Regions from separate parts of the Streptomyces sp. HUAS MS02 genome, predicted to be linked through region 3. Evidence: riboswitches for the same ligand, from Rfam matches in the RefSeq annotation. Region 3 holds a riboswitch; each other region holds the start of a gene.

Region 1 (7,348 bases), 2.5 Mb from region 3:
CCTGCACGACGGCGTGCCGCACGGGGAGCGGACCACCGCCGCGGGGCACGCGTATCCGGTGTTCGACGAGATCGAGTTGTGGGCGCCGTCCCCCGTGCCGACCTGGGTGGTGCTGCTGGAGGCCGCGACCGAGGCGGACCGGGACGCGCTGGAGCGGCTCGCGGCGGACGCGGGGTTCGCTGCGGAGGACTGGTCGTCGTCGGTGCGGTTGCTGTGCCGGCTGTGCTCGGAGTCACGGATGCCGTCCGACGAGGGCGACGGGGAGCATCTCGATCCGCACGATCACAGCGAGCCGGGGCATCCCGGGCCGCTGGGGCATGTCACGGACGGGCAGTTGTGGGCGCCGGAGCGGGAGTGCGGGGTGGCCGCGCCGGCTTCGCTGGTTCGGGGGTTGCTGGACGGGTGGGTGGCCGACAGTCCGGATTCTCGTGATTGGCGGGATCTGGAAGAGGTTTGTTAGGGGCGTGCGGTTCGATTTCGGCCGCGGGTTCGGTGGGGCTTCTCGCGCAGTTCCCCGCGCCCCCAAAACACGGGGCGCGGTCCCCGTACCCTGTATCAGCAACTTCATCGCTTGTTGTTTTGAGGAAGGCGTACGTCTGTCATGGCCCAGCAGGACACCGATCAGCAGCACGTGGGCGTGCTCCCCGTCGATGACGAGGGGTTCGTCATCGACACGGAGGACTGCGAGGAGCGCGAGCAGGCGTACCGCGAGCGTGGCACGTCGTTGCCGATCACCGTGGTCGGGAACCCGGTGCTGCACAAGGAGTGCAAGGACGTCACGGAGTTCGGCGACGAGCTGGCCAAGCTGGTGGACGACATGTTCGCCAGCCAGCGCACGGCGGAGGGCGTGGGTCTGGCCGCGAACCAGGTCGGTGTCGATCTGAAGGTCTTCGTGTACGACTGCCCCGATGACGAGGGCAAGCGTCACACCGGTGTCATCTGCAACCCGAAGCTGGTCGAACTCCCGGCCGAAAAGCGCCGGTTGGACGACAGCAACGAGGGCTGCCTGTCCGTGCCGACGGCCTATATGCCGCTCGCCCGCCCCGACTACGCCGAGGTCACCGGGCAGGACGAGAAGGGCAACCCGATCAAGGTGCGCGGCACCGGCTACTTCGCGCGCTGCCTCCAGCACGAGACCGACCACCTGTACGGCTACCTCTACATCGACCGGCTCTCCAAGCGCGACCGCAAGGACGCCCTGCGGCAGATGGCCGAGAACGAGCCCCGCTACCCCGTGGTCGCCAACGACTGAAACGACTCGCCCCGCCCTCAGGCGGCCTCCGGGCCCCGGAACGTCCGGCGGTAGGCCTGCGGGGTCGTGTTCAGCGACCGGACGAACTGATGACGCAGGGCGGCGGCGGTGCCGAAGCCGGTGCGCCAGGCGATGGCGTCCACCGTCTCGTCCGTCGCCTCCAGCAAGCGCTGGGCCAGCAGCACCCGTTGGCGCAGGATCCAGCGGTACGGGGTGGTCCCGGTCTCCTGCTGGAAGCGGCGGGCGAACGTGCGCGGGGACATGTGCGCGCGGGCGGCGAGCTGCTCGACGGTGACCTCCTCGTCGAGGTGCTGCTCCATCCATACGAGCACCTCGCCGACCGTGTCGCACTGCGAGCGCGGCAGCGGCCGCTCGATGTACTGGGCCTGGCCGCCGTCGCGATGCGGTGGCACCACCATCCGCCGGGCGATCTTGTTCGCCACCTCCGTCCCGTGCTCCTTGCGGACGATGTGCAGACAGGCGTCGATACCGGCCGCCGTGCCCGCCGAGGTGATCACCGGGTCCGCGTCGACGTACAGCACGTCCGGCTCGACCACCGCGCGCGGATACTGCCGGGACAGTTCCTCGGCGTGCCGCCAGTGGACCGCGCACGGCCGGCCGTCCAGCAGTCCGGCCGCGCCGAGCACGAAGACGCCCGAGCACACGCTCAGCACCCGGGCGCCCCGGTCCGCGGCCCGGCGCAGCGCGTCGAGCAGGTCGGCCGGGTAGATCCGGTGCACATAGCTGTCGCCCGCCGGCACGACCACCAGGTCGGCCTCTTCGAGCCGGTCCAGGCCGTACGGGGTGGAGATGGTGAAGCCCGCGTGCGTCCGCAGGGTCGGGCCCTCCGCCGACGCGACCACGAAGTCGTACACCGGCAGGCCCTCGTCGCTGCGGTCGAGGCCGAAGACCTCGCACACGACTCCCAGTTCGAAGGGGTGCACGCCCTCCATGAGGATGGCGGCCACGTTCTTCAGCATGCTGCCAGTGTGCCTCGGAAGTGGCAGGAATTCGAGGGGGTGCGGCAGTCCTGCCACTGTTTGTCAGGAGTGTTCGGCGCGACAGTGGTGTCCATGGATACGACACAGCTGCAAGGACTCATCGGAACACTGGCCGTCCTCGGGATGCTCGCCCTGGTGGCGCTACCCGCGATCGTCGGCGTCGTGCACGACCGGCGTATCGACCGCCAGCTCCGGCGGGCGGCGCAGGAACGTCGGGCGACGCAGGAGAGGCGGGCACCGCAGGAACGGCAGGCGGCGCAGGAGAGGCAGGCGGCGCCGTCGCACCGCGTCGCCCGCCCCGCCTGATCGCCGTCGTCAGGCATGCGGCGCCCCATGGCCACGGACGCACGACCCGAGGCGGCGACCCCTCCGGCACCTCCCCGGCACGACGACGACCGCGCAGGTCACGTCGGCCGGGGACGCCATCACCTCGAAGGGGCCCGGCTCAGAAGTCCTCGTCCAGGTCGACGGTGCCCTCCACCGCGACCTGGTACGCGGACGGGCGCCGCTCGAAGAAGTTGGTCAGCTCCTGGACGCCCTGCAACTCCATGAAGGAGAAGGGGTTCTCCGAGCCGTACACCGGGGCGAAGCCGAGGCGCGTGAGGCGCTGGTCGGCCACGCATTCCAGGTACTGCCGCATCGACTCGGTGTTCATGCCCGGCAGTCCGTCACCGCACAGGTCGCGCCCGAACTGCAGCTCGGCCTCGACCGCTTCCCGCAGCATGTCCGTGACCTGCTGCTGGAGCGCGTCGTCGAAGAGCTCCGGCTCCTCCTTGCGGACGGTGTCCACCACCTCGAAGGCGAAGGACATGTGCATCGTCTCGTCGCGGAACACCCAGTTGGTGCCGGTGGCCAGACCGTGCAGCAGACCCCGGCTGCGGAACCAGTAGACGTACGCGAAGGCGCCGTAGAAGAACAGGCCCTCGATGCACGCCGCGAAGCAGATCAGGTTGAGCAGGAAGCGGCGGCGGTCCGCCTGGGACTCCAGTCGGTCCAGCTTCTCGACCGAGTCCATCCACCGGAAGCAGAACTCCGCCTTCTCCCGGATGGAGGGGATGTTCTCCACCGCCGCGAAGGCCGCCGCCCGGTCCTCCGGGTCGGGGAGGTAGGTGTCCAGGAGCGTCAGATAGAACTGGACGTGCACGGCCTCCTCGAAGAGCTGGCGGCTCAGATAGAGCCGCGCCTCGGGGGAGTTGATGTGCTTGTAGAGCGTCAGCACGAGGTTGTTCGCCACGATCGAGTCGCCCGTCGCGAAGAACGCGACCAGACGGCCGATGAGGTGCTGCTCGGCGGGGGAGAGCTTCGCGAGGTCGGCGACGTCCGAGTGGAGGTCGACCTCCTCGACAGTCCAGGTGTTCTTGATCGCGTCCCGGTAGCGCTCGTAGAAGTCCGGGTAGCGCATCGGGCGGAGAGTCAGCTCGAAGCCGGGGTCGAGGAGATTCTGGGTCATAGCAGTCGGCGCGAAGCGCCGTCCTCCAGGGGTGGTGGTCGGGTGGCGGGCGGGAATTACTGGCAGGCCTCGCAGGACTCGGGGTTCTCAAGGGAGCAGGCGACGGCATCCGGATCGGCCGACTGCTGGACGGGGATGGTGTTCTCGGGCCGGTTCGACGTCTGCGCCTGGCCCTGACCCTGTGCGGCGCGGGCGATGCGGGTCGCCGGGCGGGAGCGCAGGTAGTACGTGGTCTTCAGGCCCGACTTCCAGGCGTACGCGTACATCGAGGAGAGCTTGCCGATGGTCGGCGTCTCCAGGAACAGGTTGAGCGACTGGGACTGGTCCAGATACGGGGTGCGGGCGGCGGCCATGTCGATCAGACCGCGCTGCGGGATCTCCCAGGCCGTGCGGTACAGCGCCCGTACGTCGGCCGGGATCCACGCGAAGTCCTGCACCGAGCCGTTCGACTCGCGCAGCGCCTCACGGGTGCGGGCGTCCCAGACGCCCAGCTCCTTCAGGTCCTTCACCAGATACGAGTTGACCTGGAGGAACTCACCGGACAGCGTCTCGCGCTTGAACAGGTTGGACACCTGCGGCTCGATGCACTCGTACACACCGGCGATCGAGGCGATGGTGGCCGTCGGCGCGATGGCGAGGAGCAGGGAGTTGCGCAGGCCCGTCGTCGCGACGCGCTCACGCAGGGCCGCCCAGCGCTCCGGCCAGGTGGTCTCGACGCCGTAGTGGTCGGGGTGCAGCACGCCGCGCGCCGTACGGGTCTTCTCCCAGGCCGGCAGCGGGCCGGACCGCTCGGCGAGGTCGGCCGAGGCCTCGTACGCGGCGAGCATGACGCGCTCGGCGATCCGCGTCGACAGGGAGTTCGCCTCGGGGGAGTCGAAGGGCAGCCGCAGCTGGAAGAAGACGTCCTGCAGGCCCATCGCGCCGAGTCCGACCGGACGCCACTTCGCGTTGGAGCGGCCCGCCTGCTCGGTCGGGTAGAAGTTGATGTCGACCACGCGGTCGAGGAAGGTGACGGCGGTCCGGACGGTCGCGTCCAGCCGCGCCCAGTCCATGTCGCCCGCCGCCGGGTCGACGAACGCGCCCAGGTTCACCGAGCCCAGGTTGCAGACTGCCGTCTCCCCGTCGTTCGTGACCTCCAGGATCTCCGTGCAGAGGTTGGAGGAGTGGACGACATGGCCCGGCTCGGCCGTCTGGTTCGCCGTGCGGTTGGCCGCGTCCTTGAAGGTCATCCAGCCGTTGCCGGTCTGCGCGAGGGTGCGCATCATCCGGCCGTACAGGTCGCGCGCCGCGATGGTCTTCTTCGCCAGGCCGTCCGCCTCCGCTTTGCGGTACGCGGCCTCGAACTCCTCGCCCCACAGGTCGACCAGCTCGGGTACGTCGGAGGGGGAGAACAGCGACCACTGCTCGTCGGCGTTCACCCGGCGCATGAACTCGTCCGGGATCCAGTGCGCCAGGTTCAGGTTGTGCGTACGCCGGGCGTCCTCGCCCGTGTTGTCGCGCAGCTCCAGGAACTCCTCGATGTCGGAGTGCCAGGTCTCCAGGTAGACCGCGGCCGCGCCCTTGCGCCGGCCGCCCTGGTTCACGGCGGCGACCGAGGCGTCCAGCGTCTTCAGGAACGGCACGATGCCGTTGGAGTGCCCGTTGGTGCCCCGGATCAGCGAACCGCGCGCGCGGACGCGGGAGTACGACAGACCGATGCCGCCGGCGTGCTTCGAGAGGCGGGCCACCTGGTGGTAGCGGTCGTAGATGGAGTCCAGCTCGTCCAGCGGGGAGTCGAGGAGGTAGCAGGACGACATCTGGGGGTGTCGCGTGCCGGAGTTGAAGAGCGTGGGCGAGGAGGGGAGGTAGTCGAGGCGGCTCATGAGCCCGTACAGCGCGGCCACTTCGTCCAGGGCGCGGAGTCCCGCCTCCGGATCGGCTCCCGTGTCCTCGGCGAGACCGGCGGCGACCCGCAGCAGGAAGTGCTGGGGCGTCTCGACGACCTTGCGGGTGAGCGGGTGCCGGAGCAGATAGCGGCTGTGCAGGGTGCGCAGACCGAAGTAGCCGAAGCGGTCGTCCCCGGCCGGGTCGATCAGGGCGTCGAGACGCTCGGCGTGGGCGCGGACGAACTCGGCCGTGCGGTCGGCGACGAGGCCCTCCCGGTGGCCCACGGCGATGGACTCGGTGAACGTCGTGACACCCTGCGAGGCCGCCTCGGCGCGGATGCCGATGGCCAGCAGCCGGGCGGCCAGCTTCGAGTAGGCGGGGTCCTCGGCGATGAGGCCCGCGGCCGCCTCCGTGGCCAGCTCACGCAGCTCCGCGACCATCTCGGCGGAGGAGACACGCACCGACCGGCCGCGCAGCGCGGCGGCCGCGACCCGGCCGGGGTCGGCGTCGGGGAGGTCGGCGGTCAGCTCGGTCAGGGTCCGCAGCAACGCGGCACCGGGGCCGTCGGACTCCGCCGCCGGGTCGGCTGGAACCGGCTCGGCCGCGGCGATGTCTGACACCGGATCGGCTGGCGCGATGGTCACGTGGGGCTCTCCCTCGCTCGGCTGGGGGCCCTGCGGAGGGCAGGCGGCAGCACACGAGCGCACGGGGGCGTCGCGTCCACCGGCCCATTCCGCGAGGCCCGGACGTCAGGGCACCCGGACCGGACGGCCGGGCGCACTGTCGGCAGGTGTTCGGACTGAACAGGCGTGCGCGCATGGTGATGTGCACGCGCCCGTACACCGTTGCGGGACAGTTCCGGATTCACACCGGATTCCCCTGCGGCGACAGCGAGCATGAGCATACATCTAGTGCCGGGGCGCGGTGTCACCCCCACATGTTGTGTCGCCTTCGGTCTTGCAGGGTGTCAGAGCGTCAACTCGTAGGTGATGAGAGTGACGTCGAGGAGGTCGGGCAGGGGGTTCCAGTCGCGCTCCGGTGTGCGGGTGAAACCCAGGCGTTCGTAGATGCGATGGGCGGCCTGCATGCCGCGTTGGGTCGACAGCACGAGGCGCACACAGCCCTCCACGGCGCGGGCGCGCTCCACACAGGCCCGCACGAGCGCCTCGCCGGCACCGCGCCCGCGGGCCTCCGGGGAGACCGCGAGCATCCGTATCTCGGCCTCTCCCGCACGGGCGATGTCGGCCATGGGGCCGCCCGTGGGGACGAAGGTCACTCCGCCCAGCACCCGCTCGTCCGCGACCGCCACGAGCACGTCGGCGTCGGCGGCCCGCTTCGCCACGTCCCGCAGCTCGTCGAGGTACTGGTCGCTCTGCCCGAAGTCCAGCAGGCCGTCGCCGAGGTAGGCCTGGCCGGTGATCTCGCCGAGTGCGGCGTACTCGGCGGGAGCGGCGGTCCTGATGGTGATGTCCATGCGTCGCAGTGTGCACGAGCGACGGGTCGGCGGGGCTGCGGTTTTCCACAGGGAGCGCCGTCGGTCGGACAATCGGACCGCGCGTGTCCCGCCGGGCCGTTCGGGACCGGGGGGGTGACCCCAGGTCATTCGGGATCGCCGTTCGGGATCGCGCAGGTCGCGCCGCGCTGTTCGGGCTCTCCGGTGGAGATCGCGCAGGCCGCGTCAGGCCGTCGCCGGCCACCGGGGCAGCGTCGTCACGAAGTCCGCGGTGAAGTCACGGGTGCCCGGTCCCAGCGCGACCCGGCCGGTGGCCCGCAGGCGCG
Region 2 (7,348 bases), 6.9 Mb from region 3:
TGTACCTGGAGAGTCCGCAGGGCGGGCTCACCAGCCGCGAGGACCTCGACCTCACGGCCCGCTACCAGGAGTGCTTCGAGGAAATCAGCACCATCGCCTATCACGGTGACCGGATGATCGAGCTGATCGACACGGTCAAGGAGAGTCTGGACAATAGCTGATCCCGGGGCGGCACGGCCCGGGCGGATTCGGGGGAGGGCCGATGGCGGTCTTCGAGATACGAGAGTGGTGGCGCCGGCTCCGCACGGCCCGCGCCGTTCCGGCGGGCGAGGCCTCCCGAGTCCCTCCCGAGTCCATGGAAGAGGAAGAACCGCTTCCCGTCGACGACTGCACCCTCAAGGCGTACGCCATGCAGCGGTCCGACTGGGCGGACTCACTGATCCGGGTGGAGAACGCCCGGGTGGACGGGGAGATACGTCTGCTGTCGACCAGGCTCCTGCTGGGCACGGCATGCGGCAGCATCCTGCTGTTCAGCATCGCCGCGGCGGCACGCGTCGCCCCCGGTGTGTCCTTCGCGGCCGCGACACCGCTCGCCACGGTCGTGATCGGCGCGCTCGGGGCCGCCCTGGTCACCGCGCTCGGCGCGGGGCTGGGCAGCGCGCTGCGTCACCGCTCCGGGGGCGCACCGGGCGCTCCGGTCAGTGGCGCTGCGACCTCCGGGGCTGAGCCGACGCCAGGGCCCGGTTCAGAACCCGGACCCGCTCCGTGACCGGGGTGATCCCCCACCACAGACCGGCGCCGCCGGCGATGAGCACGGTCACCGCCAACCAGACCAGTCCGCGGGCCTCACCGGCGGGTACCAGCAGCGCGGCGACGGCACCGGCCCCGACGGCCAGGACACCCATCACCGAGCAGTAGAGCGCCAACGGCGCGGCGGCCGCGACACGTGTTCCCCTCGTGCTTGGTTTTCCCGTGCGCGCCGAGGAAGAGCCTTTCGACCGGTTTCCCATGTGCGTACCTCCCGTCCCCCGGGCGGATCGTCACGAGCCGCCCGCTCCCGGGTCCACAAGCCCCGCCAGAAAACCACACCACGCCGCGTAGCGGAAGGTGAGCACAGCGTCTTGGTTCGACTTCGAGTCACGGATCATCACCCGCGTGTCCAAGACGGCCAACTCGACGCACTCCCCGCCCTGGTTGCCGGAATGGCTGCTCCTGATCCACACCGGTCCGGGCGACTCCCTGCCGATCACACCGACCTCCTCCCAGCCCACGAGTCAGCGCACCGACACGGCGTCCACCCTGTCGTTCCCTCAAGTGTTCCCAGCTTGAGCGCCGGGGAAGAGCACGGAAAGAGCCGATTCGGGCGAGTGACGCGATTTCAGCGGTGTGGGGCTCGGCACACCGTTGCTTCGCAGGTCAACAGCAAGTTGACGGGTCTTCCGGGAGCGTGGTGGACTGCCGGGGCCATCTACGACGGCAGGAGAGGAAGCCGGTGCGAGTCCGGCGCGGTCCCGCCACTGTCACCGGGGAAGAACCTCCCGGGAGCCAGGAACTCTCGCCGTCGGTCTCGTCGAACCAGGGCGTGGACACCCTGAGTGAGGACACAACGCCATGTGCGCCATGCGCGGCTGCCGTTCGGGGCTCGACGCCCGCCCCCTGCCCGACCCCGTGAACGGCTGAACCCGTGCGTGCCGATCGCGTGTTCGCGTACGGCGCCACCGCCGGAGTCCTCGGTGACCTGCTGCTCGGTGATCCTCGCCGGGGGCATCCGGTCGCCGCGTTCGGGCGGGCCGCCGGCGCCGTGGAGCGGGTGCTGTGGCGGGACCACCGGGGGTGGGGCGCGCTGCACACCGCCGTGTGCGCGGGCGGCGCCGTGGCGCTCGGGGCCGTCGCCTCGTCCGCCGTACGGCAGTCGCGTACCGCCTCCGTCGCGTTGACCGCCGCCGCCACCTGGGCCGTCGTCGGGGGGACTTCGCTCGGGCGGGAGGCCCGGGCGATCGGGCGGTCCCTGGAGGCGGGGGACGTCGACGGCGCGCGGGACCGCCTGCCGCATCTGTGCGGACGGGATCCCCAGGCGCTCGACGCGGACGGGATCGCGCGGGCGGTCGTGGAGTCCGTCGCCGAGAACACGTCGGACGCCGTGGTGGGGGCGCTCGTGTGGGGAGCCGTGGCGGGTGTGCCCGGGCTGCTGGGGTTCCGGGCCGTCAACACGCTGGACGCCATGGTCGGCCACCGGTCGGAGCGGTACCGGCGGTTCGGATGGGCCTCCGCGCGGCTGGACGACGTGGTGGGGTGGCCGGGAGCACGGCTGACGGCGATGCTGGCCGCGGCCTCCGGCGGGAATGCCCGGGGGGCCGTACGGGCCTGGCGCGCCGACGCGCACAGACATCCGAGCCCCAACGCGGGGCCCGTGGAGGCGTCGTTCGCGGGGGCGCTCGGAGTACGGATGGGGGGCACGTTGTCGTACGGGGGGCGGGTCGAGCATCGGCCTGTGCTCAATGGGGAGGGACGCGCCGTCGACGTGGGCGACATCGAGCGGGCCGTGCGGTTGTCCCGGCGGGTCGGATGGCTGGCGCTCGGGATCGGTGCGGGTGTGTCGCTGCTGCGGTCGAGGAGTCAGGGATGAGTGGCGGGCTGTTGGTCGCCGGGACCACCTCCGACGCCGGGAAGAGCGTGGTCACCGCCGGGATCTGCCGGTGGCTGGTGCGCCGGGGCGTCAAGGTCGCGCCGTTCAAGGCGCAGAACATGTCGCTCAACTCCTTCGTGACGAAGGAGGGAGCCGAGATCGGGCGGGCGCAGGCCATGCAGGCCCAGGCCTGCCGGGTGGAGCCCACCGCGCTCATGAACCCCGTGCTGCTCAAGCCCGGGGGCGAGCGCAGCAGTCAAGTGGTGCTGCTGGGGAAGCCCGTGGGCGAGATGAGTGCGCGCGGCTATCACGGCGGGCGGCAACAGCGGCTGCTCGGGACCGTGTTGGACTGTCTCACCGAGCTGCGGGGCACGTATGACGCGGTGATCTGCGAGGGGGCCGGCTCTCCGGCCGAGATCAATCTGCGGCGGACCGACATCGTCAACATGGGGATCGCCCGGAACGCCGGGCTGCCCGTGCTCGTGGTCGGCGACATCGACCGCGGTGGGGTGTTCGCGTCGTTCTTCGGGACGGTCGCGCTGCTCTCCCCCGAGGACCAGGCCCTCGTCGCCGGGTTCCTCGTCAACAAGTTCCGGGGCGACGTCTCCCTGTTGGAGCCGGGGCTGGACATGCTGCACGGGCTCACCGGGCGGCGGACGTACGGGGTGCTGCCGTTCCGGCACGGGCTCGGCATCGACGAGGAGGACGGGCTGCGGGTCTCGCTGCGGGGGACGGTGCGGGAGTCGAACGTCGCGCCGCCCGTCGGGGAGGACGTGCTGCGGGTCGCCGTGTGCGCGGTGCCGTTGATGTCCAACTTCACCGATGTGGACGCGCTCGCCGCCGAACCCGGTGTGGTCGTGCGGTTCGTGGACCGGGCCGAGGAACTGGCCGACGCCGATCTCGTCGTCGTCCCGGGGACCCGGGGCACGGTCCGGGCGCTGGAGTGGCTGCGGGAACGGGGACTCGCCGAGGCGCTGCTGCGCCGGGCCGCCGAGGGGCGGCCGGTCCTCGGCATCTGCGGGGGCTTCCAGGTCCTCGGGGAGCACATCGAGGACGACGTCGAGAGCCGCCGGGGGCATGTCCCGGCGCTCGGGGTGCTTCCCGTCCGGGTGCGGTTCGCCCCGGAGAAGACGCTCACCCGGCCCGTCGGGGAGGCCCTCGGGGAGCGGGTCGAGGGGTACGAGATCCATCACGGGGTCGCCGAGGTGCTGGGCGGCGAGCCGTTCCTGGACGGGTGCCGGGTCGGGCAGACCTGGGGCACGCACTGGCACGGGTCGCTGGAGTCGGACGGGTTCCGGCGGGCCTTCCTGCGCGAGGTGGCCGCCGCCTCGGGGCGCCGGTTCGTACCGGCCCCGGACACCTCGTTCGCCGCGCTGCGCGAGGAGCAGCTCGACCGGCTCGGCGACCTGATCGAGGAGCACGCGGACACGGACGCGCTGTGGCGGCTCATCGAGTCGGGTGCGCCCAGCGGGCTGCCGTTCGTTCCGCCGGGGGCGCCGGGGGTGCCGGGGGTGCCGGGATGAGGGCGCCGCCGTCTCCGGCTGTCCCCGCAGGGGCGGGGAGACACCAGAACGCCGCCCATGCGCGGGCTCATCGCCGGGCCATCCCCGCTCAGGCGGGGAGCACAGCACCAGGTTGACCGCGCACGAGCCGTCGAGCCGCCCGCATCTCACCCATTCACCCGTAGGAGGGCCCACCGCGTGAGCACGCACTTCCCCTTCACCGCCGTCGTCGGGCAGGGCGACCTGCAACTCGCCCTGCTCCTCAATGCGATCAGCCCGCGCATCGGCGGTGTGCTCGTGCGCGGTGAGAAGGGCACCGCCAAGAGCACCGCCGTGCGGGCGCTCGCGGCGCTGCTGCCGGAGGTGGAGGTCGTCGTCGGCTGCCGGTTCTCCTGCGACCCCGTGAAGCCGGACCCGGCCTGTCCGGACGGGCCGCACGAGCCGGCGTTCGAGACCCGGCCCTCCCGCATGGTCGAGCTGCCCGTCGGCGCCTCCGAGGACCGGCTCGTCGGCGCCCTCGACATCGAACGGGCGCTCTCCGAGGGCGTGAAGGCGTTCGAGCCCGGGCTGCTCGCGGACGCGCACCGGGGCATCCTCTACGTCGACGAGGTGAACCTGCTCCACGACCACCTCGTCGACCTGCTGCTCGACGCGGCCGCGATGGGTGCCTCGTACGTGGAGCGCGAGGGCGTCTCCGTACGGCATGCCGCGCGGTTCCTGCTGGTCGGGACGATGAACCCCGAGGAGGGCGAGCTGCGGCCGCAGTTGCTCGACCGGTTCGGGCTGACCGTGGAGGTCGCGGCCTCGCGGGAGCCGGACCAGCGGGTGGAGGTCGTCCGGCGGCGGCTCGCCTACGACGACGATCCGGCCGGTTTCGCGGCCCGTTGGGCGGACGAGGAGGCCGACGTACGGCAACGGATCGTCGCGGCACGGGAGTTGCTGCCGTCGGTGGTGCTGGGCGACGGGGCGCTGCTGCAGATCGCGGCGACCTGCGCGGCCTTCGAGGTGGACGGGATGCGGGCCGACATCGTGATGGCCCGGACGGCGACCGCGCTGGCCGCGTGGGCCGGGCGGACCGAGGTGCTCGCGGAGGACGTGCGCCGGGCGGCGCTGCTCGCGCTGCCGCACCGGCGCCGCCGGAACCCGTTCGACGCGCCGGGGCTCGACGAGGACAAGCTCGACGAGACGCTGGAGGAGTTCGCGGAGCCGCCGCAGAACTCGCACGATCCGAGCGACTCGACCGACCCGAGCGACCACGACCACTCCGGCGACCCTGACGACTCGCCGGACGAGGATCCCGACCCCGGGCCGGACGGGCCCGGTGGCGGCGGACGACCGCCCGCTCCGGAGTCCGACGGGCCGCAGGGCGGCGAGGGTGGCACGCCGCCCGAGTCCGGCGAGGGCGTGCCGGCGCAGGCTCCGGCCGCCGGGGAGCAGTCCGCCGTACGGGCCGCCGAGCCGTTCCGTACGAAGGTGCTCAGTGTGCCGGGGCTCGGGGAGGGTGCCGCCGGGCGGCGTTCGCGCGCGCGGACCGAGCACGGGCGCACGACCGGGGCGCGCAGGCCCCGTGGCACGTTGACCAAGCTGCATCTGGCGGCGACCGTGCAGGCCGCCGCCCCGCATCAGCGGACCCGGGGGCGGTCCGGACCGGGGCTGGTGGTACGCCGGGACGATCTGCGGCAGGCGACCCGGGAGGGGCGCGAGGGCAATCTCGTGCTGTTCGTGGTCGACGCCTCCGGATCGATGGCGGCCCGGCAGCGGATGGGCGCCGTCAAGGGCGCGGTGCTGTCGCTGCTGCTCGACGCCTACCAGCGGCGGGACAAGGTGGGCCTGGTGACGTTCCGTGGGTCGGCCGCCGAGGTGGCGTTGCCGCCGACCTCGTCGGTGGACGCGGCGGCGGCCCGGCTGGAGTCGCTGCCGACGGGCGGGCGGACGCCGCTGGCGGCCGGGCTGCTCAAGGCGCACGACGTGCTGCGGGTCGAGCGGCTGCGGGACCCCGCGCGCCGGCCGCTGCTCGTGGTGGTCACCGACGGCCGGGCGACCGGCGGGCCGGAGCCCGTCGCGCTCGCCGGGCGGGCGGCACGGCTGTTCGCGGCCGAGGGCCTCGCGTCCGTGGTCGTGGACTGCGAGTCGGGCCACGTCCGGCTGGGGCTCGCCGGGCGGCTGGCGGGTGAACTGGGCGGTACGGCGGTGACGTTGGACGAGCTGCGGGCGGACTCCATCGCCGGGCTGGTACGGGATGTGCAGGGATCGCAGGGGACTTCGAGGAGGGCCGCGTAATGCCGCAGGGACAGCCGAGTGTCGTACCGGACGACGGGCTGACGACGCGTCAGCGCCGCAACCGTCCGCTGGTGTTCGTGCACACGGGGATCGGCAAGGGCAAGTCGACCGCCGCGTTCGGGCTCGCGCTGCGGGCCTGGAACCAGGGGTGGCCGATCGGGGTGTTCCAGTTCGTCAAGTCGGCGAAGTGGAAGGTCGGCGAGGAGAACGCGCTGCGGGTGCTCGGGGCGTCCGGTGAGGGCGGGTCCGTCGACTGGCACAAGATGGGCGAGGGCTGGTCGTGGGTCCAGCGCGACGGTCAGATGGACAACGAGGAGAAGGCCCGGGAGGGCTGGGAGCAGGTCAAGCGGGACCTGGCGGCCGAGACGTACAAGCTGTATGTGCTCGACGAGTTCGCGTACCCGCTGCACTGGGGGTGGATCGACACCGACGAGGTGATCGACGTGCTGCGCAACCGTCCCGGCACCCAGCATGTGGTGATCACGGGGCGGAACGCGCCCGAGAAGCTCGTCGACTTCGCGGACCTCGTGACCGACATGTCGAAGGTCAAGCACCCCATGGACGCGGGCCAGAAGGGCCAGCGGGGCATCGAGTGGTGACGACGTGACCTCCTTCGCCTCGACGGCCTCCGTGCCCCGGCTGGTGATCGCCGCGCCCTCGTCGCGCAGCGGCAAGACCACCGTGGCCACGGGGTTGATGGCCGCGCTCACCGAGCGGGGGCTCGCCGTGTCCCCGCACAAGGTGGGGCCGGACTACATCGACCCCGGCTACCACGCGCTCGCGAGCGGGCGGGTGGGGCGCAACCTCGACGCGTACCTGTGCGGGCCCGAGCTGGTCGCGCCGCTCTTCGCGCACGGCGCGCGCGGCTGCGACATCGCCGTCGTCGAGGGTGTGATGGGGATGTTCGACGGCGCCTCCGGGCAGGGGGAGCTGGCGTCCACCGCGCATGTGGCGAAGTTGCTGCGGGCGCCGGTGGTGCTGGTCGTGGACGCGTCGTCGC
Region 3 (7,348 bases):
GCCCGCCGGATGGTCCCCCGGGGCCACGGCAAGATCGTCAACATCTGCTCGCTGCAGAGCGAGGCGGTACGCCCCGGCATCGCGCCCTACGCGGCGACCAAGGGCGGCCTGAAGATGCTGACCAAGGGCATGTGCGCCGACCTCGGGCCGCACGGCATCCAGGTCAACGGCATCGGCCCCGGCTACTTCGACACCGAGCTGACCTCCGCGCTGGTCACCGACGAGGAGTTCAGCTCCTGGGTGCGCGGGCGGACGCCGGCCGGACGCTGGGGCAAGGTGGAGGATCTGGTCGGTGCCCTGCTGTTCCTCTCCTCCCCCGCTTCCGACTTCGTGAGCGGCCAGCTGCTGTACGTCGACGGCGGCATGCTGTCCGTCCTGTGACCCCGCCGACCCCCAAGGAGCCCCCATGCGCGCGTGTGTTGTCCACGGAGCCGGTGACCTCCGGGTCGAGGAGTGGCCGTACGAAGGTCCCGCGCCCGGCGAGATCGCGGTCGCCGTGGCGCTCGGCGGGATCTGCGGGTCCGATCTGCACTATTACCACCGGGGCCGGGTGGGCGACTTCGCGGTGAGCGAGCCCATGGTGCTCGGGCACGAGGTGGTCGGCCATGTCGCCGCGCTCGGGCCGGGGGTCGGGGGGCCGGACGCACCGGCGGTCGGCGCGCCGGTCGCGATCCATCCGGCCACCCCTTGCGGGGTCTGCCGCGAGTGCGCGCGGAGCGCCCGCAACGTCTGCGCCCACACCCGCTATCTGGGCAGCGCGGCCCACACCCCGCATGTGCAGGGCGGTTTCGCGCAGCGTCTCACCGTGCCGGCCGGCCAGGTCCGGCAGCTGCCTCCCGGGCTGGACCTGCGCCGTGCCGTGCTCGCCGAGCCGCTGGCGGTGGCACTGCACGCCGTGCGCCGGGCGGGCGACGTGCGGGGCAGGCGGGTCCTGGTGACGGGGGCCGGTCCGATCGGCTGTCTGGTCGTGGCGGCGCTGCGGCACGCGGGCGCCGCCGAGGTGGTCGCCTGCGATCTGCACGAGGAGCCGCTGCGGATCGCGACCGAGGTGGGCGCGAGCGCCACCGCACGGGCGGACCGGCCCGACGACCCGGGCTGGGCCGGGGTCTTCGACGTCGCCGTGGAGGCGTCCGGGGCGCCCACCGGGCTGCGCCGCTGTGTGGAGCGGGTGCGGCGCGGCGGCATCGTGGTCATGCTCGGGCTGCTGCCGCCCGGGGAGATCGGGCTGCTCGGCAATGTGGCGGTCACCCGTGAGCTGGAGCTTCGGGGTTCGTTCCGCTTCGACACCGAGTTCGACGAGGCCCTGTCCCTGTTGGCCCAGGGCCTCCCTGTCGATCCGGTCGTCACGCACACCTTCCCGTTGGAGCGGTCCGTCGCCGCCTTCGAGACCGCGCGGGACCGTACGGTCTCCTCCAAGGTGCTGCTGGATCTGTCCGACCGGGCGTGAGCGGGCGTCAGACCTCGGTGAAGGTCCACAGCAGGTTGGTGCTGTTGCCCCAGGTCCACTGTTTGGCGAGCGAGCCGGAGGGGACGTTCCCGCCGCCGTCGAGGACGAGTTTCGTGGTGCGGTTGGTGAGGGAGTGACGGCCGTCGCCCCGGTGGGTGATCAACCATTGCTGGTCGGTGCCGCCGTGCCAGGCCGCCTGCTTCACCGGAGCGCCGTCGCCGGTGGCGCCGCGGCCGTCGGCGACCAGGCCGTTGGCCCGGTTCACCAGCTTGTAGTAGCCGTCGCCGACGTACACGGCGTGCCACTGCAGGCCGGTGGAGCCGTCCCACGTCCCCTGCTTCAGGTCGGCGCCGGCGGGGACGTCTCCCCCGCCGTCCAGGACGAGTCCGTTGGTGACGTTGGCGATCCGGAACCAGGCGGACGGGGCGAGCATCACCATCAGCGAGGTGATCCGGTTCCGGACCCGTGCGGTGTCCTCGGTGAACGTCCACGACCTGCCGGTGAAGTCGTCGCCGGCGTAACCGACCAGCTCGTGGCCCGGGGCGAGCTTCAGAGAGGAGAGGGTGCCCGGCGCGAGGCCGGCCAGGCCGAGCTGTTCGGCCGTGTGCTCGCCGAGGGCCAGGACGGCGCTGTCACCGCGGTAGCGGCTGTCCTCGAAGACCAGGGCGCCGGTGGCGGGCCGGAGGACCGGGATCCGGCCGGAGAAGCGGAACTTGAGGACGTAGGCGGGGGCCTCGAAGGGGGCCGTCGGGGGAAGGGTCACCTTCAGCCCGGTCGGTCCCTGGACCGGCGGGTCGAGGTCGATGTACGTACCGGCCGTGGCGTCGAGGAGGCGGACCGAGGCCAGCGAGTCCAGGTCGATCCGGTCCGAGCCGAGCGTCCTGAGCGTCAGCGAACCGCCGGGCCAGCCGAGGACCGTCGCGTACAGGACGGTGCCCGCCTTGTTCCGGGTGAAGCGGATGTCCTGCGGGGTGCCGGCGGTGGGCCGGGTGAAGGAGCCGCCGCCCATCTTGGTGGGCCCCTCGCCGTACGCGGTCCAGGCGCGGGTGCCGTAGATCGACTCGCCGAAGCGCTTCAGGTAGTCGCCGATGCCGAGCAGGAGGTCGCGCTGGCCCTGCGGAATGGTGCCGTCGGCCTGCGGAGCGATGTTGAGCAGCACGGTGCCGTTCTTGCTGACGCGGTCGACGAACGAGTGCAGCATCTGCGCGAGCGAGTAGTAGCCGATGCCCTCGGTGTAGCACCAGCTGGAGTCGGAGATGCTGTCGTCGGTCAGCCAGTAGGGCGCGGTGAGGTCGGCGGGGCCGCCGCGCTCGTAGTCGAAGACCGAACCGTGGCTGTTGAAGCCGTCCTTGTAGGTGGCGACGACCTCCTTGCCCCACTTGTCGGCCTGGTTGAAGTAGTACGACAGGAAGTTCAGCCGCTGGGTCTCGTCGATGTGGTCGAGCCGCCAGTCCTGCCACAGGATGTCGGGCCGGGACCGGTCGACGACCTCCTTGAGCTTGTCGTACCAGAGCTGGTTCTCCGCCTCCGGACTCAACTGCCCGTACAGCTTCTTGAGGCTCGGGTCGGACTGCGGGGGCGCGAACTCGAAGAAGCCGGTGTGGTTGTACGCGTGGTGCATGGCGACCAGGAGCTTCAGCTTCCTGGCGCGGATGGCGTCGGTGAAGAGCTTCAGCAGGTCCAGGCGCGGCCCCTTGGCCACGGAGTTCCACTCGTTGACCCGGCTGTCCCACATCGAGTAGCCGTCGTGGTGCTCGGCCACGGGCCCGGCGAACCGCGCGCCCGCGTCGACGAAGAGCCGGGCCCATTCGTCGGGGTCGAAGTTCCCGCCCGCCGACTTGAGCTTCGGCGCGAACTCCACATGACGGCCCGCGAGATCGTCGGCCCCGTCGATGAACTGGTGGTACGGCCAGTCGGCCGGGTCCCCGTACGTGGCGACGTGGTGCCGATGGGCCCGCTCGTCAGGGTTGTACATGTTGCGGGGATACCACTCGCTGTCGTACGCCGGGACGCTGAACACCCCCCAGTGGAAGTAGATGCCGAACTTGGCATCCCGGAACCACTCGGGGGCGGCGGGGTGCCGGTTCACGGACTCCCAGGTCGGGGTGTAGGCCCTCGGGGCGGTCGGTGCACCCCCGGCCGCGAACGCGTCGTCGGCCCCGGTGGCCGCGACGACGGCCGTGGCACCGGCCATCAACGTGCGCCTGCTGATCGATTGCGACATGACCACGAACCTCAGGCATGCGGACCATCACTGTCAACGGCCACGCAGTGATGAATAGCCATGCAGAACAATGTCATTTTTCGGTTTCGTGCCACTGAATACCGGTTGATCCGAGGTGAGACATCACATGTCTGTGACGGTGACGGCGTCGGCCGTTCTCGCCTGGGAACGAAGGTCGCCGCTCCGGCGGTCAGCGGTGGAGGGCGGGGCGTTCGACGAGTTCCACCTCCGTGCGGACGCCCTCGCTCTGGGCGCGCCCACCTGGACCCGCGGTGGCCCAGCCGCTGCTCCGCCTCCAGCAGCCGGAGCGCGGCGGCGGGATCCGGGGTGAGGGGCTTCTCACACAGCACGGGCAGGTCGTGGGCGAGGGCGGCGAGCACGTAGGGAGTCCTGCACGAACATGGCGTTCCTTCCTTTCGTGGACCGCCACGACGCCCGGGGCAGCGGCGCACCGGGTCTCGGCCTCCCCTCGGGAGCCCTGCTTCACGCCTGCGCGGAATATCGTTTCCCCCTCGCGACGATCACCGGTTAGGCTCCCCCGGCGCACGTCAGGCGTGTGCACATCAAGGTGGGGGCACGGGGGGACATGGTCGACGATTTCGCCGATTCCGGAGCGGGTTCAAGAGCGGATACGGAAACGGACTCCGCAGCGGATCCGGGGACGGGTGCGGGAGTCGATCCGGACACGGGACACGGGACGGAACCGGGTCCCGGGGCCGGTGCGCGACGCGGCCCGGCGAAGGAGATGAGTACGGGCGGCCAGGTGGTCTCGGCGGTGGCGACCGTCGGTGTGCTGCTGGGCGGGTTGTGGTTGCTGGGCGACCTCCTCGACACGACCCCCGAGACCGTGGGGCCGGCCGTCTGCTCGTCGTCGTCGGACGACCCCTCTCCGGCGGCACGGGGCAAGGTCTCCGGTGCACAGCTGTGCACCGCGCTGAACCGCGCCGACCTGCCGGAGCTCCTCGGGACGCCCACCGAGCAGGCGGTCATCGCCTCGGGCAGCGAGAACGAGTCCACCTGGTTCGACGGCACCAGGACCGTCACCCCCGAGGCGACCGTCGAACTCGACACGTACACCGTGGAGCTCTCGGCGTCGTACGAGGATCTTCCGGTCGCCGAGGCGGTCGGCTATCTGGGCTCCGGCGCCGAGACCAGGAAGGTGCTCGGGCACACGGCGGCCCTGTACTCGGGCCGGACCATCGGCATCTCGTTCCGTCTCGACGGCAGCGACCCGGAGTCCGCTCCCGGCGGCGTCGCCCGGCAGCTGCTGGTCGCGACCGACCCGAAGGACAGCGGCAGCACCTTCGAACTCGTCATCTACCGCCAGGACTCCCAGATTCCGGACGACGCGGCGCTGTTCCGTGTGGCCGAGAAGGTCCTGCCGACGCTCCCCGGCTGGAAGCCCGCGAACTGACGGGCCCTCGGAAGCGCGTGTGATAGCTTGCCGACGCCAGTCGAACCCGTGTGCGCGCACATAAGTACGCGTACGGGTCAGGGAATCCGGTGTGAATCCGGAGCTGACGCGCAGCGGTGAGGGTGACGGGCGGGACAACGGCCACTGGACGGCGGTCACGATCGCGGTCCGGGAAGGCGTCTCGTCCGGGTGACCCCGAGTCCGAAGACCTGCTGGCGGTCCCCGGCACCGAGGGGTGCCCGGGGAAGCACCGTACGACCGGGCTTCGCGCATGAGCCCTCGACGCCGAAGGAAGTCCCGTGCCGCTCGCACGCCCCGTCCGCCATGCCGTCCTGTTCCTGACCGCCGGTGCCCTGTTGCTGACCGGCTGCGGGGGCTCCGGTTCCACAGCGTCGTCGGACCGGGGTCCGGCCCCGGGCGGATCCGCCGGTCATCCGGTGACGCTCGACAACTGCGGGCGCGAGGTGCGGGTCGACAGCCCGCCCGAGCGTGCCGTCTCCCTCAACCAGGGCACGACCGAGATCCTGCTCTCCCTCGGGCTCGCCGACCGTGTGGTGGGCACCGCCACCTGGACCGATCCGCTGCCGAAGGGGCTGGAGAAGGCCAACGCGAAGGTGCCCCGGCTCGCCGATGACGCACCCTCCTTCGAGAAGGTCCTCGACGCCGAACCCGACCTCGTCGTCTCCTCGTTCGCCTCCACGCTCGGCAAGGGCGGGGTGGCGACCCGGGAGGAGTTCGAGAAGCTCGGCGTGCCCACGTATCTGTCGCCGTCGGACTGTGTGGGCAAGGACAACAGCGGGGACGGCGACGGCGTCCGCACCGAGCCGCTGACCATGGAGACGGTCTACGGCGAAGTCCGTGATCTGGCCCGGATCTTCGGGGTCGAGGAGCGCGGCGAGAAGCTGGTGGCCGAGCTGAGGTCCCGGGTCAGGAAGGCGACCGCCGGACTCGACGCGCGTGGGGTCACCGTCCTGTACTGGTTCGCCAACGACCAGTCGCCGTACCTCGCCGGGTGCTGCGGCGCCCCCGGGATCATCACCCGTGAACTGGACGCGAAGAACGTCTTCGACGACACCGACGAGGAGTGGCCCCAGGTCAACTGGGAGACCGTCGCCGACCGCGACCCGGACGTCCTGGTCATCGGGGACCTGGTCCGCAAGCAGCAGACGGCCGAGACGGCCGCGAAGAAGATCGAGTTCCTGGAGTCCGACCCGGTCACCCGGAACATGACGGCGGTGCGCGAGAAGCGGTACGTACGGCTGCCGGGCCAGGCCATGAACCCGACGATCCGCACCGTCGAGGGCGTGGAGAAGCTCGCGGCGGCACTGCGCGAGTACGGCCTCACGGGATGACGGCCCCGGAACCCGACACGAAACCGGTGGCCGACGAGGTGACCGGAGCGCCGACCCCCGCCAAGGCGCGTCGGACGGCTGCGGCGGGGGCCGTCGGTCGGGGGCTGTGGTGGGGGTCGGCGTGGTCGGCCGGGGGCGTGGTGCTGTGTCTGTCCGTCGCCCTCGCGATCACCATCGGGCCGGCCGACATCGGCGTGGTCGACGTCTGGTCCACGGTGGTGGCCCATCTCGGCTGGGGGCACACGGAGTTGACGCCCATCCGGGACGGCATCGTGTGGAACCTACGGCTGCCGCGCACCCTGCTGGCCGCCGTGTGCGGCGCCGGACTGGCCGTGTGCGGCGCGGTGATGCAGTCCCTGCTGCGCAACCCGCTCGCCGACCCCTTCGTGCTCGGTGTCTCCTCCGGCGCGTCGACCGGCGCGGTCGTGGTCGTGGTGCTCGGCGCGGGAGGCGGCGCGCTGTCGGTCTCCGGCGGCGCGTTCCTGGGCGCGGTGGCCTCGTTCGGCCTCGTGCTGCTGCTCAGCCACACCCTCGGCGGCACCACGGACCGGGTGGTGCTGGTCGGGGTCGCGGCCATGCAACTGTTCTCCGCGCTCACCTCCTTCATCGTGATGACCGCGGCCGACGCCGAGACCACCCGCGCGGTGCTGTTCTGGCTGCTCGGCTCGCTCAGCGGTGCCGACTGGACGGATGTGACGGTGTGCCTGGCGGTGCTGGTGGCGGTGCTCCTGGTCTGCCTGGGGCACACCCACGCGCTGGACGCGTTCGCGTTCGGGCAGGACGCGGCGGCCTCGCTCGGCGTCTCCGTGACCCGCGTCCGGCTCGTCCTGCTGTGCGCCACCGCCCTGCTCACGGCCGCCCTGGTCGCCTCGGCCGGGGCGATCGGCTTCGTCGGCCTGGTGCTGCCCCAC

The links. Region 3 has a riboswitch for cobalamin ahead of ACZ9QC_RS03115 (ABC transporter substrate-binding protein). Riboswitches for the same ligand answer to the same signal wherever they lie in the genome.
Region 1: it holds a riboswitch for cobalamin, as region 3 does, so the genes downstream of both, ACZ9QC_RS13320 (ribonucleoside-diphosphate reductase subunit alpha) here and ACZ9QC_RS03115 (ABC transporter substrate-binding protein) in region 3, are expected to answer to the same signal.
Region 2: it holds a riboswitch for cobalamin, as region 3 does, so the genes downstream of both, ACZ9QC_RS32855 (cobalamin biosynthesis protein) here and ACZ9QC_RS03115 (ABC transporter substrate-binding protein) in region 3, are expected to answer to the same signal.

The regions. Positions count from the first base shown of each region.
Region 1 is NZ_CM146747.1:3,154,341-3,161,688, reverse strand. Features, by position in the region: gene ACZ9QC_RS13345 (tetratricopeptide repeat protein) at 1-460, shown strand, start outside; gene def (peptide deformylase) at 602-1,252, shown strand; gene ACZ9QC_RS13335 (GlxA family transcriptional regulator) at 1,270-2,232, opposite strand; gene ACZ9QC_RS13330 (hypothetical protein) at 2,326-2,559, shown strand; gene ACZ9QC_RS13325 (ribonucleotide-diphosphate reductase subunit beta) at 2,699-3,703, opposite strand; gene ACZ9QC_RS13320 (ribonucleoside-diphosphate reductase subunit alpha) at 3,760-6,213, opposite strand; cobalamin riboswitch at 6,338-6,473, opposite strand; gene ACZ9QC_RS13315 (GNAT family N-acetyltransferase) at 6,537-7,043, opposite strand; gene ACZ9QC_RS13310 (nucleoside hydrolase) at 7,248-7,348, opposite strand, start outside.
Region 2 is NZ_CM146747.1:7,627,725-7,635,072, reverse strand. Features, by position in the region: gene ACZ9QC_RS32875 (helix-turn-helix domain-containing protein) at 1-161, shown strand, start outside; gene ACZ9QC_RS32870 (hypothetical protein) at 203-709, shown strand; gene ACZ9QC_RS32865 (DUF397 domain-containing protein) at 981-1,103, opposite strand; gene ACZ9QC_RS32860 (hypothetical protein) at 1,048-1,269, shown strand; cobalamin riboswitch at 1,375-1,517, shown strand; gene ACZ9QC_RS32855 (cobalamin biosynthesis protein) at 1,625-2,566, shown strand; gene ACZ9QC_RS32850 (cobyric acid synthase) at 2,563-4,089, shown strand; gene ACZ9QC_RS32845 (putative cobaltochelatase) at 4,267-6,348, shown strand; gene cobO (cob(I)yrinic acid a,c-diamide adenosyltransferase) at 6,348-6,947, shown strand; gene ACZ9QC_RS32835 (cobyrinate a,c-diamide synthase) at 6,952-7,348, shown strand, end outside.
Region 3 is NZ_CM146747.1:697,295-704,642, forward strand. Features, by position in the region: gene ACZ9QC_RS03090 (SDR family oxidoreductase) at 1-381, shown strand, start outside; gene ACZ9QC_RS03095 (L-idonate 5-dehydrogenase) at 407-1,447, shown strand; gene ACZ9QC_RS03100 (alpha-L-fucosidase) at 1,455-3,671, opposite strand; partial or broken gene ACZ9QC_RS03105 (Gfo/Idh/MocA family oxidoreductase) at 3,941-4,051, opposite strand; gene ACZ9QC_RS03110 (DUF6215 domain-containing protein) at 4,417-5,085, shown strand; cobalamin riboswitch at 5,106-5,316, shown strand; gene ACZ9QC_RS03115 (ABC transporter substrate-binding protein) at 5,385-6,437, shown strand; gene ACZ9QC_RS03120 (FecCD family ABC transporter permease) at 6,434-7,348, shown strand, end outside.